Regions from separate parts of the Moritella sp. 5 genome, predicted to be linked through region 2. Evidence: predicted binding sites of a transcription regulator. Region 2 holds the regulator's gene; each other region holds the start of a gene.
The links. The regulator sigma-54, encoded in region 2, starts transcription at its own class of promoters, with help from an activator protein. The targets are predictions, from matches to a motif close to GTTGGCACGNNNNTNGNNT.
Positions count from the first base shown of each region.

Region 1: flgB (flagellar basal body rod protein FlgB) is a predicted target of sigma-54. The motif match lies at 2,809-2,827, and genes of this name have one in related genera.
Region 3: HWV01_RS05635 (nitrate reductase) is a predicted target of sigma-54. The motif match lies at 2,192-2,210, and genes of this name have one in related genera.

Region 1 covers NZ_CP056122.1:1,000,087-1,004,382, reverse strand. The annotation lists gene flgE (flagellar hook protein FlgE) at 1-1,177, opposite strand, end outside; gene HWV01_RS04600 (flagellar hook assembly protein FlgD) at 1,199-1,909, opposite strand; gene flgC (flagellar basal body rod protein FlgC) at 1,926-2,345, opposite strand; gene flgB (flagellar basal body rod protein FlgB) at 2,348-2,743, opposite strand; gene HWV01_RS04585 (protein-glutamate O-methyltransferase CheR) at 3,070-3,894, opposite strand; gene HWV01_RS04580 (chemotaxis protein CheV) at 3,949-4,296, opposite strand, start outside.
Region 2 covers NZ_CP056122.1:237,865-242,160, reverse strand. The annotation lists gene lptC (LPS export ABC transporter periplasmic protein LptC) at 1-258, shown strand, start outside; gene lptA (lipopolysaccharide transport periplasmic protein LptA) at 281-742, shown strand; gene lptB (LPS export ABC transporter ATP-binding protein) at 758-1,483, shown strand; gene HWV01_RS01125 (RNA polymerase factor sigma-54) at 1,533-3,050, shown strand; gene hpf (ribosome hibernation promoting factor) at 3,082-3,369, shown strand; gene rapZ (RNase adapter RapZ) at 3,512-4,296, shown strand, end outside.
Region 3 covers NZ_CP056122.1:1,218,159-1,222,454, reverse strand. The annotation lists gene HWV01_RS05635 (nitrate reductase) at 1-2,150, opposite strand, end outside; gene HWV01_RS05630 (phospho-sugar mutase) at 2,388-4,109, opposite strand.

The DNA.
Region 1 (4,296 bases), 760 kb from region 2:
GTGCCGATGAATTAATCTTACCAAAGGTACCTGAGTTGGCTTCGCCAGCAATCGCAGCGCCCGAAAGTTGTGATGCACGCCAGCCCGTATCACCCGTCTGACTCAAGCCTTGTTCATTGGCAAACTTAGCCATCGCAATCATACCCAACTTGTCATTACGACCATTACTGTAGCTCGCCGCAACCATACCATCCGGGCCAATATCAATCCCCGTTAATCGACCCACAGTAGCCCCATCTTGCTCAAGCTTAGAAACTTCAAATGCAGACGCAAACTGAGTCGGGTTATTGATATTAAGTTTAATCGTCTGAGTGGTATCCGCACCGTTAGTTAAAATAGCGCCTAGTGGCAAGGTCTCTGCGATCGCAGGGAGTTGCTGTTGCAATAGTCCTGATGAATCAAATGTCATTCGCATCGCGGTCGGTTTTACTGGAGTTCCCGGAGCCGATGCAACAGCCTGACCACCAACAATATTAAGAGGTTGATCATCCACATAGTTAAACTCTAACCAAGAGTTTGCTGGTGCACCCGCAGAGCCATCTTTTACGTAATAAGTTGATAAGGTATGTGACTCACCTAACGAATCATAAATAGAAACAGACGTCGCAGAAGTATAGGTGCCACTGTCTGCGGGATCAAATTTCAATGGGTCTAATCCTGGTGATGTAGCCGGTAAATTCATCGTCATATCAACATTGCGCGTTGACTCTGGCACACCTGCTGTATCGGGGATTTGTAGCGGTTTGGTTGACGCCATACTCACCGCTTTTGGTGATCCATCGTCATTAACATCATAAACTTGCAGATAATTACCCGCTGAATTAGTCACAAAACTATTTGCATCAAGCTTAAAGGCACCTGCACGCGTATAATTACGGTCCATAGACTCAAGTCCATCAGACATAACGAAGAAACCATTACCGTTAATCGCCAAATCAAGTGAGTTATCGGTAAAGTTCAAACTACCTTGTTGGAACTGTTGTGCAACATGAGCCGTTGCCACACCGTTACCAACAGAGGTTTTTGCATTTGAGAAAATCGATGTTGCATAAACATCACCAAACTCGGCGCGAGACTCTTTAAAACCCGTGGTGTTAACGTTAGCAATATTATTTGCCGTTGTATTAAGGTCTTTCTGAGCAGCGTTAATCCCACTCAAGGCGATGTTAAATGACATAAGATGTCCTTATTCAATAAATTAGTAAGTTTTAGCTGCAACTTCTGTTGCTTCGCTCAGAGGAAGACTACCCATACCTTTCAAGTTCAGCATAATACCGTTACCTGTATTACCAATATTCACACTTTCGACATGCTGAAAACTTGATATTTTAAGGTCTTGTGCATTGCCGTCTATCGATGCAGATGCTTTTAAGCGGTAACTTCCTTCCGCCACTTTCTTGCCGTTCATGTCTGTACCATCCCAATTAAAGGCAATAGCACCACTTTTTTGTTCACCCATATCGAGCACTTTAACAACTTCACCAACTTGATTGGCAATTTGTAAACGCAAATTTGGTGCGCTCTGTGGTAATTCAATACGACCAGATACATCCTCACCTTCAGACAAAAATGCTGACGATGCTGGGGCCAATACTTTAGTACCGACCAGACTCGATGCCTGCAGCGCTTGGTTTGAGCTCATGATCGTATTTAGCTGCTCAAACTTGCTATCCATATTAGAAATACCATCAGCAGTAGTAAATGACGCCATTTGCGCCACCATGTCTGAGTTTTCTACCGGTTTGAACGGATCTTGATAAGCTAATTCTTGTGTAAGTAACGAGAAAAAGTCTTCTTGACCTAGCTCTTTGCGGGTAGTTTCTGCCGCTTGCTCTGCCGCATCTTTTTTTTCTGCTTTAAACTGACTGCTGAAGTCAGCTATATTATTACTGTTATTAATTGTCGTCACAGCCAAATACCCTCTATTAACCTTGACCTAACGTTAATGTCTTATTCAACATTTGTTTAGCAGAATCAGCTATTTGCACGTTAGTTTGGTATGAACGAGATGCACTAATCATGTTTGCCATCTCTTCCATTACGTTTACATTCGGACGATATACATAGCCATTTTCGTCAGCTAATGGATGATTTGGATTAAATTCATTAACTAATGGCGCATCACTTTCTACAATCCCTGCAACATTCACGCCAACTGCTTCATTTTGCGCAGCATTAGCTTGATCAAATTGAGCTTGGAAAATAGGATAACGCGCTTTATAGGTCTCACCGGCGCTACTACTCACACTATTCGCGTTAGCAAGATTACTCGCGGTTGTATTTAAACGAACCGATTGTGCACTCATTGCCGAACCGGCAACGTCAAAGACTCGAAATAAGCTCATAATTATTGTCCTTTAATTGCCTTGCGCATAGTTTGAATTTTACTGCTTAAAAATGACAGTGATGCCTGATATTCCATGCTATTTTGCATAAAACTCGCACGCTCAGTTTGTACATCAACTGTATTACCGTCACCAGTATCGGGTTGATTCGGAATTCTATATTGAACATCAGACGCCATACCTCTGCCGCCTGATATATGACGCTCACTAGTTTTTGATAAATTAAAACTACTGCCTTGGGTCGCACTAGCAAGTGCATCCTTAAAGCTTAAGTCTTTCGCTTTAAACCCTGGCGTGTCTGCATTAGCAATATTACTGGCTAATACCTCTGCACGACGCTCTCTTACGCCAACAGAATATTGGTGTATACCCAATGCATTATCAAAATTAATAGCCATGAACGCCTCCTATCACATTTATATCGTAATCAATCGCAGGATAATTACGATGATACAAATGATGAAAGCAACATATGTGCCAAAATAGGTAATTATAGAACTGCTTTATTTACTCTATAAATTAAAAATAAATAATAACTTTAAAATCAGCACCTTAATCTTATCTAAAGGTGGTTTTTATTAACATTGTAATTTAAAGGCATGAGAGGAAATACAGGAGGCTATCTAAAGATAAACTGTTAAATCAATTTTTTGACGGTTTATGGCGATCAATTATAGCCAATAAACGAACATCCATGTTCAAACAGTAACCGTCATAAAATAAGCTATTTTAATCTATATACGATCCCTGGATTACAACGGACCATTTCAAACTTATCCGTTAACCCAGTCAAGGATTCTGATGCGCCTAAGAATAGGTACCCACCCGGCTTTAATGATCCTGCAAATTGATTAAGGATCTGACTTTTAATCTTTGGGGAAAAGTAAATCAGTACATTACGACAAAAAATAATATCGAACTTACCGAGCAAAGCATAGCTTTCCAATAAATTTATTTCACGAAATGTCGTTAACTGCTGCACGTCACGATTCACCTGCATTTTATCATCAGGTAGTGTCGTAAAAAACTGACGCTTACGTTCAGGAGACAAACCACGACCAAGCGCTAAGCGGTCATATACCCCCTCCTTACAGTGCTGAATCATTGTCGGTGATATATCCGTACCAATAATTTGCACATTAGGTTTAACTAAACGTTTGAGCTTTTCTTGTGTTTCAATCGCTGACATGGCAATCGAAAATGGTTCTTGTCCAGATGAAGAGGCGGCAGACCAGATCTTAATTGGCTGACCTTTATTAATAAATTCAGGTAAGATCTGAGCCTGTAAATACTCAAACGGGTAAACATCACGAAACCACAACGTTTCATTAGTGGTCATCGCATCAATAACATCATTACGTAAATCACGCGCTAACATAGTCATCGATTTTTGTACTAGCTCAGTTAAACTGGTCATTTTATGCTTTGCCAATAGTGGCAATAAGCGACTTTTAACTAAATATTGTTTATTTTGCCCTAATACAATACCGCACTGAATTTCAAGAAATTCACTAAAACGGGTATAAACTTCATTTGACAATGTTTGCACTATTTTTTACTCAACTTTCTATATGAAAATACATTTATTCAATACAACTATTCCCTAGCTAGGGTCTGCTGCTTTTAATGCTTTTAAAACCGCACCCGCAAGTTCATCTGGATTAAATTTTGCGATAAAATCGTTTGCGCCAACTTTAGTTACCATCGCCTGATTAAACACACCACTTAACGACGTATGTAAAATAATATATAAACCATTCAATGACTGATCATTTCTCACTTCTGCAGTAAGTGTATAACCATCCATTTCTGGCATCTCAATATCTGAGATCATCAACGCGATTTGGTCGGTAATTGGGCCATTGGCAGCCATTTCACGAAGTTTATTTAACCCGTCTCGACCATCTTTAGCTAATACAATCTTAAAGCCAAGGTCAGAGACTGCCTTCTT
Region 2 (4,296 bases):
AGTAGTGACGATGTAGCAACACTACGAAACGATGTTGTCATCAAAAATATGAAAAAAAGTGATTATATTGATGTCATTACTACCAGTTATTTACAATTAGAACTTGCCGAAAATTTGGTGCATAGCGATCAGTTAATTACCATTTCAGGGGACTTATTTCATCAAACAGGTGTCGGACTTGAAGGTGATTTAAAGCAAGAATACATGACTATCCTTAAGCAAGTTGAAGCGATTTATACTAATGATGAAAAAATATAAAGTTTTACTATTAACATTATTCATGAGTAATTCAGCACTCGCGCTAGAGTCTGATTTTCAAGAAGATGTTACCGTAACTTCCAAGCGTCAAGAAGTTTTCATTAAAGAGAACCGAGTAATCTTTTATGATAGTGTAGTGGTTACCCAAGGCACGATATTAATTCATGCCGATAAACTCACGGTCTTAAGCACTGGCGAAAAAGGCACTGAAATCATGATTGCCACAGGTAGTCCAGCCACGTTTTATCAAGAGCTTGATGACGGTAAAAAGATTAATACCGAGTCAGAAGAGATCCGTTATGAGCTTGGCAAAAAACGCTTAACCTTGTCAAAAAATGCACATTTACGCCAAGCTGATAGCGAAGTTAAAAGTGAAAAAATTATCTACCAAATTGACAAACAAGAAATGATAGCCGAAAGCGGCAATCATGAATCCGATCGCGTGATCACTATTTTCACTCCTGAAGACAACAAAACTAATTAGAGTAGATGAATTCATATGGCACGTTTAAAAGTATCACACTTAGCAAAAAGTTATAACAAACGAAAAGTTGTGTCAGATGTGAGTCTCGAAGTTGAGTCAGGCCAAATTGTTGGTTTACTCGGGCCTAATGGCGCAGGTAAAACCACCACCTTTTATATGGTAGTTGGCTTGGTTAAACGAGATCATGGACAAATCTTCATTGATGACCAAGAATTAACACATGAGCCAATGCACATTCGTGCACAACAAGGTATTGGTTACTTACCCCAAGAAGCGTCTATTTTTCGTCGTTTATCGGTAACGAAAAATATCATGGCAATCTTAGAGTTACGAACTGAACTCACCCGTTTCGAACGTGAAGAAAAGTTAGAAGAATTATTAGAAGAGTTCCATATCACCCATATTCGCGATAGTTTAGGTATGAGCTTATCGGGTGGTGAGCGCCGCCGTGTTGAGATTGCTCGCGCGCTCGCGGCAGATCCAAAGTTTATTTTATTAGATGAACCTTTTGCTGGCGTTGATCCAATCTCGGTAGGTGATATTAAAAAAATTATTCAGCATCTGCGCGATCGTGGTTTAGGGGTATTAATTACCGACCATAACGTACGTGAAACACTCGATGTATGTGAACACTCTTATATTGTGAGCCATGGACACTTGATCGCATCTGGTACTTCTGAAGAGATTTTATCCAACGAAAAAGTAAAAGAAGTATACCTAGGTGATCAATTCCGACTATAGTTTGATATTGATACGTTACCGCATTTAAGGAAGAGAGAGTAGTCGTTAGATGAAGCCATCATTACAACTTCGTATGAGTCAATCTCTGGCAATGACGCCACAGTTACAACAAGCGATTCGATTATTACAATTATCGACCTTGGAGTTACAGCAAGAGATTCAAGAAGCATTAGACAGTAATCCGCTACTGGAACAAGAAGATCCCAACACAGCTCAACCAAACGATGCAGAAAGTAGTGATGGACATAATTCAGATAATAACGACACCGTTACCGATGCCAGCCAAATAGAAGTTAGTGATGCGCTAGCCAGTGAAGCCATGCCAGATGAATTACCTAATGACAGTAATTGGGATGATGTCTACACCCCTCAAATACAGACTCACAGCAGTGCGGGCAGCAGTATTGATGGTTTAGACCAAGTCTATCAAGGTGAGACCAGCGAAGGCTTATACGAGCATCTCATGTGGCAAATGGAATTAACCCCATTTTCTGACACCGATCGTGCTATTGCAGTTGCGATTATTGATGGCATTGATGATCATGGTTACCTTAATCAGACTTGTGAAGATATCCTGTCTAGCGTCAATAACGGTCACCAAGAACTTAGCGACAGCAGTAACGAAAATAGTGAAGAGCAAGTTGAATTAGACGAAATAGAAGCAGTATTAAAGCGTATTCAACATTTCGATCCCATCGGCGTTGCAGCGCGTTCATTACAAGAATGTTTATTGATCCAACTTCAGCATTTACCTAAAAACACACCTTGGTTAACAGAATGTCAGCAAATAATTCAGTCTCACATGGATTTATTAGGCAATCGCGACTACCGTCAATTAAGCCGTAAGACAAAATTAAAAGAACCACAGCTTAAAGAGATCATGCAATTAATTCAGAGTCTAGAACCCAGACCTGGCAATGTTATTGATCAGACTGAAGGGCTTTATGTAATTCCCGATGTTTTAGTAAAGAAAAAAAATAATCAGTGGGTAGTCGAGTTAAATCCTGACATTGTGCCAAGATTAAAAGTGAACAATGAATATTCAAACTTGTCGACAAGCAATCGTAATAGCAGCGATGGGCAGTTTATTCGAACGCATGTACAAGAAGCTAAATGGTTTATTAAAAGCTTAGATAGCCGTAATGAAACCTTACTAAAAGTAACGAAAAGTATTGTTCAACGACAAATTGATTTTTTTGAATATGGCGATGAAGCCATGAAACCTATGGTTTTAAATGATGTTGCCGAAGAAGTGGAAATGCACGAGTCAACCATTTCACGGGTAACAACGCAGAAGTTTATGCATACACCACGTGGTATTTTTGAACTTAAGTTTTTCTTTTCAAGCCATGTAAGTACTGACAATGGCGGAGAATGTTCATCAACTGCTATTCGAGCATTAATAAAAAAATTGGTCGCGGCAGAAAATGTCATTAAACCATTAAGTGACAGCAAGATTGCTGATTTACTTGCTGATCAAGGTATCAAAGTGGCTAGACGTACGATTGCAAAATATCGGGAGGCACTAAGTATACCACCGTCTAATCAGCGTAAAAGCCTATTATAAGGCTAATCCAACCTTCATAGGGGAGACATATATGCAAATTAATTTAACCGGTAGACATGTAAACATTACAGACTCACTGAAAGATTATGTTGATAGCAAGTTTTCCAAATTAGAACGGCATTTTGATCATATAAACAATATCCATGTGATTTTAAATGTCGAAAAATTACTTCAAATTGCAGAAGCAAAAATACATTTAAATGGGGGGGAGATCTTTGCCGTGCATGAACACAATGACATGTATGCCGCAATTGATGGCTTACTGGATAAGCTCGATCGCCAAGTGATTAAGCATAAAGAGAAGTTGATTCGTCATTAATTTTAATCTCGCCACAGATAACCTAAAGGAAAACCACTTTTTCCTTTAGGTATTAATGCTTCTGACATAATTAAAACATATCATATCCAAATCAATTGCGGGATAATGAACCCATTATTTTATATCGCTGTGAGGATAAAAGATGAAATTAATAATAGTCAGCGGCCAGTCAGGATCTGGTAAATCAATTGCATTACGCGTGCTTGAAGATCTAGGCTACTATTGCGTAGATAACCTACCAGTAAAATTACTACCACAACTGCTAAAAGCCTTAAATGACCAAACCGAAAAAGTGGCAGTGAGTATTGATGTCCGTAACTTACCGACAGAAAAAAAAGAATTAAACGACATAATTACAGAGTTAAGAACGAGCACCGATCTGACTAGTTTATTTCTTGATACTAACCAGTCAGTCCTTATCAAGCGTTATAGTGAAACCAGACGCCTTCATCCATTAACAAAAGATGAGCTATCTCTATCACAAGCGATTGAAATAGAAAAAAAACGATTAAGCCCTTTAGCGTTACTTGCTGATTTAAAAATCGATACTACTGAACTCAATATTCATGAACTCAGTGAACAGATTAAAGAACGTATTTTAGGAAAAAAAAACAACCAACTTGTCTTAGTATTTCAATCATTTGGTTTTAAACATGGTCTACCTATGGATGCCGATTATGTATTTGATGTCCGTTTTCTACCAAATCCCCATTGGATCCCAGAATTAAAACCTTACACAGGTCTTGATGAACCCGTCATTAAATACCTGAGCCAACAGCCTGATGTCATGAGCTTTTCACAACAGATTGAAAACTTACTCACGACTTGGTTGCCAATGTTAGAAAAAAATAACCGCAGTTATGTCACCGTTGCTATCGGTTGTACAGGCGGCCAACATCGCTCGGTATTCATTGCTGAACAATTAGC
Region 3 (4,296 bases), 980 kb from region 2:
TGTAAACGACGTTGGCTCCATAACGCAGCGCGAGATGAATGTGACCACGCACTGACGCTCACCGGGGTATATTTGTTTTCCGGCTGTCCAGATAACGGATCGGTATGTCCTGCCACTAAACTAGAAATGACACCTGCACTGGCATTTTGGCGACTCCAGTGAATAGGTAAAAACAACTCACCCGGGTTTTGACTCACCGTGGCATGTGTACGTACCAGTAACTTACCTTGTAAACTTTCGACCGCGACTAAGCTGCCATCCGCGATCCCACGTTCAGTGAGATCTTGTGGGTTAATCGACAATAACGGTTCAGGCATATGACCGTTAAGTTTTGTTGCTAACCCTGTTCGGCTCATGCTGTGCCATTGGTCACGGTTACGACCCGTATTTAAGATCATGGGGTAATCTTTACAGACTTCACTTGCCGCTGATTTATAATAAAGCGAAATAAAATTAGCTTTACCTGACGGTGTTGAAAACTGGCCATCAGTAAATAATCGTGCTTGTGACTTATCACCATGTATTGGCCACTGCATAGGCTGGTGCTCTTGATAATCTTGTTCTGCTAATACCGCGATATCTAAACCTCGCGATAAAGTGTCTTGTTTAAATCCGGTCATCTGCGCATATTCAGAAAATACGTCTGCTTCGCTGTCAAAACTAAATGCTTTACCAAACCCCATGCGTTTGGCTACCTCTGCTAATAACCACCAATCGGCTTTTGCTTCACCCACACTCGGTAAGAAACCACGTTGACGCGATATACAGCGCTCTGAGTTAGTCACGGTACCGGTTTTTTCACCCCACCCCTGCGCAGGTAACAATACATCGGCACAGGCGATGGTATCTGATTTAGCAATACAATCAGAGACAACCACCAGCGGGCAATTTAATAACGCCTGCTGAATTTTGTCAGAATCTGGTAAGCTTACAACAGGATTGGTACCCATAATCCAAATTGCTTTAATCTTGCCTTCGTGCACTTGGTCAAACATATCAATGGCTTTGGCACCAGTATTTGTCGCCAATTTATCGGTATGCCAGAATTCACTCACCAGTGCATGACTTTCAGGGGTAAAATCCATGTGCGCGGCTAGCATACTGGCAAGGCCACCCACTTCACGGCCCCCCATGGCATTAGGCTGACCGGTCACAGAAAATGGACTAGCGCCCGGTTTACCAACGCGGCCTGTCGCTAAGTGACAGTTAATAATTGCATTTACTTTGTTCGTACCACTGGTCGACTGATTCACACCTTGACTAAATAGCGTCAAGGTTTTATCAATATCAGTAAAGCGACGGAAGAAAGCCATCATGGTATCGAGTTCAAGATTACAGAATTCAGCCAGTTCAGCCCAACTTGGTGTTGATTGATAAGCAGACGCGAGTGCTTCTTCAAAACCTTCGGTATGTTGAGCGATATAATTGAGGTCACATGCATTTTCTTGATCAAGAAATTCTAACAAACCATTGTAAAGTGCGACATCCGTACCCGGTCGAATGGCTAAATGCAAACTCGCTATATCACAGGTGTCCGTGCGACGCGGGTCGATGACAGTTATTTTCAAATTCGGATTTGCCATTTTAGCCTGTTTAATACGGCGGAATAAAATGGGATGACACCAAGCGAGATTCGAGCCCACTAAACAAATATGTTCAGCTTCTTCAATATCGGCATAACAGGCAGGTACTGCATCTTCACCAAAAGCTCGTTTATGAGCGACAACAGCAGAAGACATGCACAGACGTGAATTAGAATCAATATTACTGCTGCCGATGAAACCTTTCATCAATTTGTTGGCAATATAGTAATCTTCGGTAAGTAACTGACCCGATACATAAAAGGCTACAGCATCAGGGCCGTGCTCGGCAATCACTTTGTTAAACGATGATGCAACATAGCTTAATGTGGTTTCCATACTCTGCGCTTGGCCACGAATATAACATTCGGTAAGACGTCCTTCTGGGACTAGGGTATCGGCTAGCGTTAATCCTTTAGAGCAAAGATTACCTAAATTGGTTGGGTGTGATTCATCACCACGAATAGTAACGGAATTATCTTGATTTACTTGCGCTTCGACACCACAACCGGTACCGCAATAAGGACATGTCGTTTTAACCCACTTGGGTATTTGTTTTAGCTTCTGCATATGTTCATCCTTGTTTACGCATATTCATTTATATATAGATAAAGCAAAAATTCAGCCAAGTCTATAGTTTTGGGGGAAGTAGGCGTAGATCACAAGGAAAATGTATTTAAAATACGTGAAAATAAGGGTTACAGTAAATTTTAGTACTTTGAAATAAGGTTTTAAAGGACGATAGTAGTGCTTGAAATAGCTAAGCGCACCAAATTAGTGCGCTAAATCATAATAATAAAAGTCGACTTACTGAGGCAATGATGCCTGATGAACCAAAATAAAGGCATCCATCTCGGCCTGAGCTCGAGCCTGAACACTATCTAAACTATCTTCAGCGGTCATGGTTTCGACCACTTCATAATAACATTTGATTTTAGGTTCAGTGCCTGACGGCCTAACAATAACGCGCGAGCCACCTGCTAACTTGAAGATAAGCACATCACTAGCAGGTAAATCAATTAACTCTGTAGAGCCATCTTTAAAGATTCGTAGACCGCTGCTAATATCATCCGTACTCAAAACCTGCTTATTAGCAATCTCTGTCGGTAGATTTTTACGCAGACAATCCCCAATGTTCGGCGTCGTCGGTTGAAGGGCTATACTCACCTGAGTGTTTAAGTGAAACCCATGCTCACGATAAATCTCTTCTAACCGATCCCAAACAGTCTGTCCTTGGCTAGCCAATTCTGCCGTTAACTGGGCAAATGCCACGAGTGCAGATAAACCATCTTTATCCCATACCATAGAGCCAACCATATAGCCTAAGGCTTCTTCATAGGCAAACAGACACTGGTTATCATCACTTTGCTCCGCCATAGCCACATTCGTTAACCACTTAAAACCAGTCAGAGTTGTCAAACAAGTCGCACCTAAGCTCGCTGCTACTTTCGATAATAAACTAGAGGAAACAATCGTTGTGCAAGTTAAACGATTATGTTCACTTGCATGATTCATGAGGTAATGACCCAATAATACGCCGACCTGATCGCCAGTGAGCATCTGGTACTTGCCTGTCTCTGTACGCACTGCCACAGCAAACCTATCCGCATCAGGATCGTTAGCACAAGCCAGCGTTGCATCATACTTCTGCGCCTCGGCAATAACGAGGTCCATTGCTCCTTTCTCTTCAGGATTAGGAAAATTTACTGTCGGAAAATCGCCATCAGGTTCTCGCTGCAACGCCACCGAATAAACCTGAGATATACCAGCATCGTTAAGCACTGTTTCGGCCATTTCGGCGCCAACACCATGCATGGCGGTATAGGATAGGCTCACTAACTCTGGCCGGGTATGATTCTGCAGCACAGCCGCATCCTTTATCCCTTGGCGGTAGCTTTGATAGTAATCATCCTCCAGCATAATGAGTCGACCTTCAGCACACGCGGCTTCAAGTGTCAGTAAACGAATACTTTCTGTTGCTGCCTTATCTATACATGCTGCGATTCCTGAATCATGAGGCGGAATGATCTGTGTACCGTTCCCCCAATATACCTTATACCCATTATACTGAGGCGGATTATGGCTAGCAGTTACGACAATACCCGCAGCGGCATTAAGGTGAGTTACCCCAAATGCAACTAACGGTGTCGGCGCTACCTTACTGGTCAAATAAACTTTAATTCCCATTGCAGCGAGTACACCTGCAGCATCGTGGGCAAACTGCTTTGAATCATGGCGGCCATCGTATCCAATGACAACACCTCGAATCTCAATATCTTTTACCTGTTGTTTAAGGTATGCACCTAAACCCGCAGAAGTTTGTTGCACTACTAAGCGATTCATTCTCATAGGACCAGCGGCAACAATACCACGCAGCCCAGCAGTACCAAATGCGAGTCTACCCGAAAATCGTTGCTGTAACTCAGCTTCATTATTGATATCAAGAAGCGCCTGTAATTCCTGTCGAGTACGGGGATCGGGATCGTTTTTAATCCAATGATTAACTTTAAACTTTAAATTTGTATCCATAATTCACTTCACCTGATATCAATAGTACTGCCCAGCCAAAAAACCGACCAGCAAATGAAAATAATTATCATTACACTAATCCTCGCATCCATAGAGAACAAGGAAATTTTCACTTTAGAAGAAAAGGTAGATAAAAAAATATGATATTAATCATCATAGGTGGATTACTGCTCAAACAAAACAGACA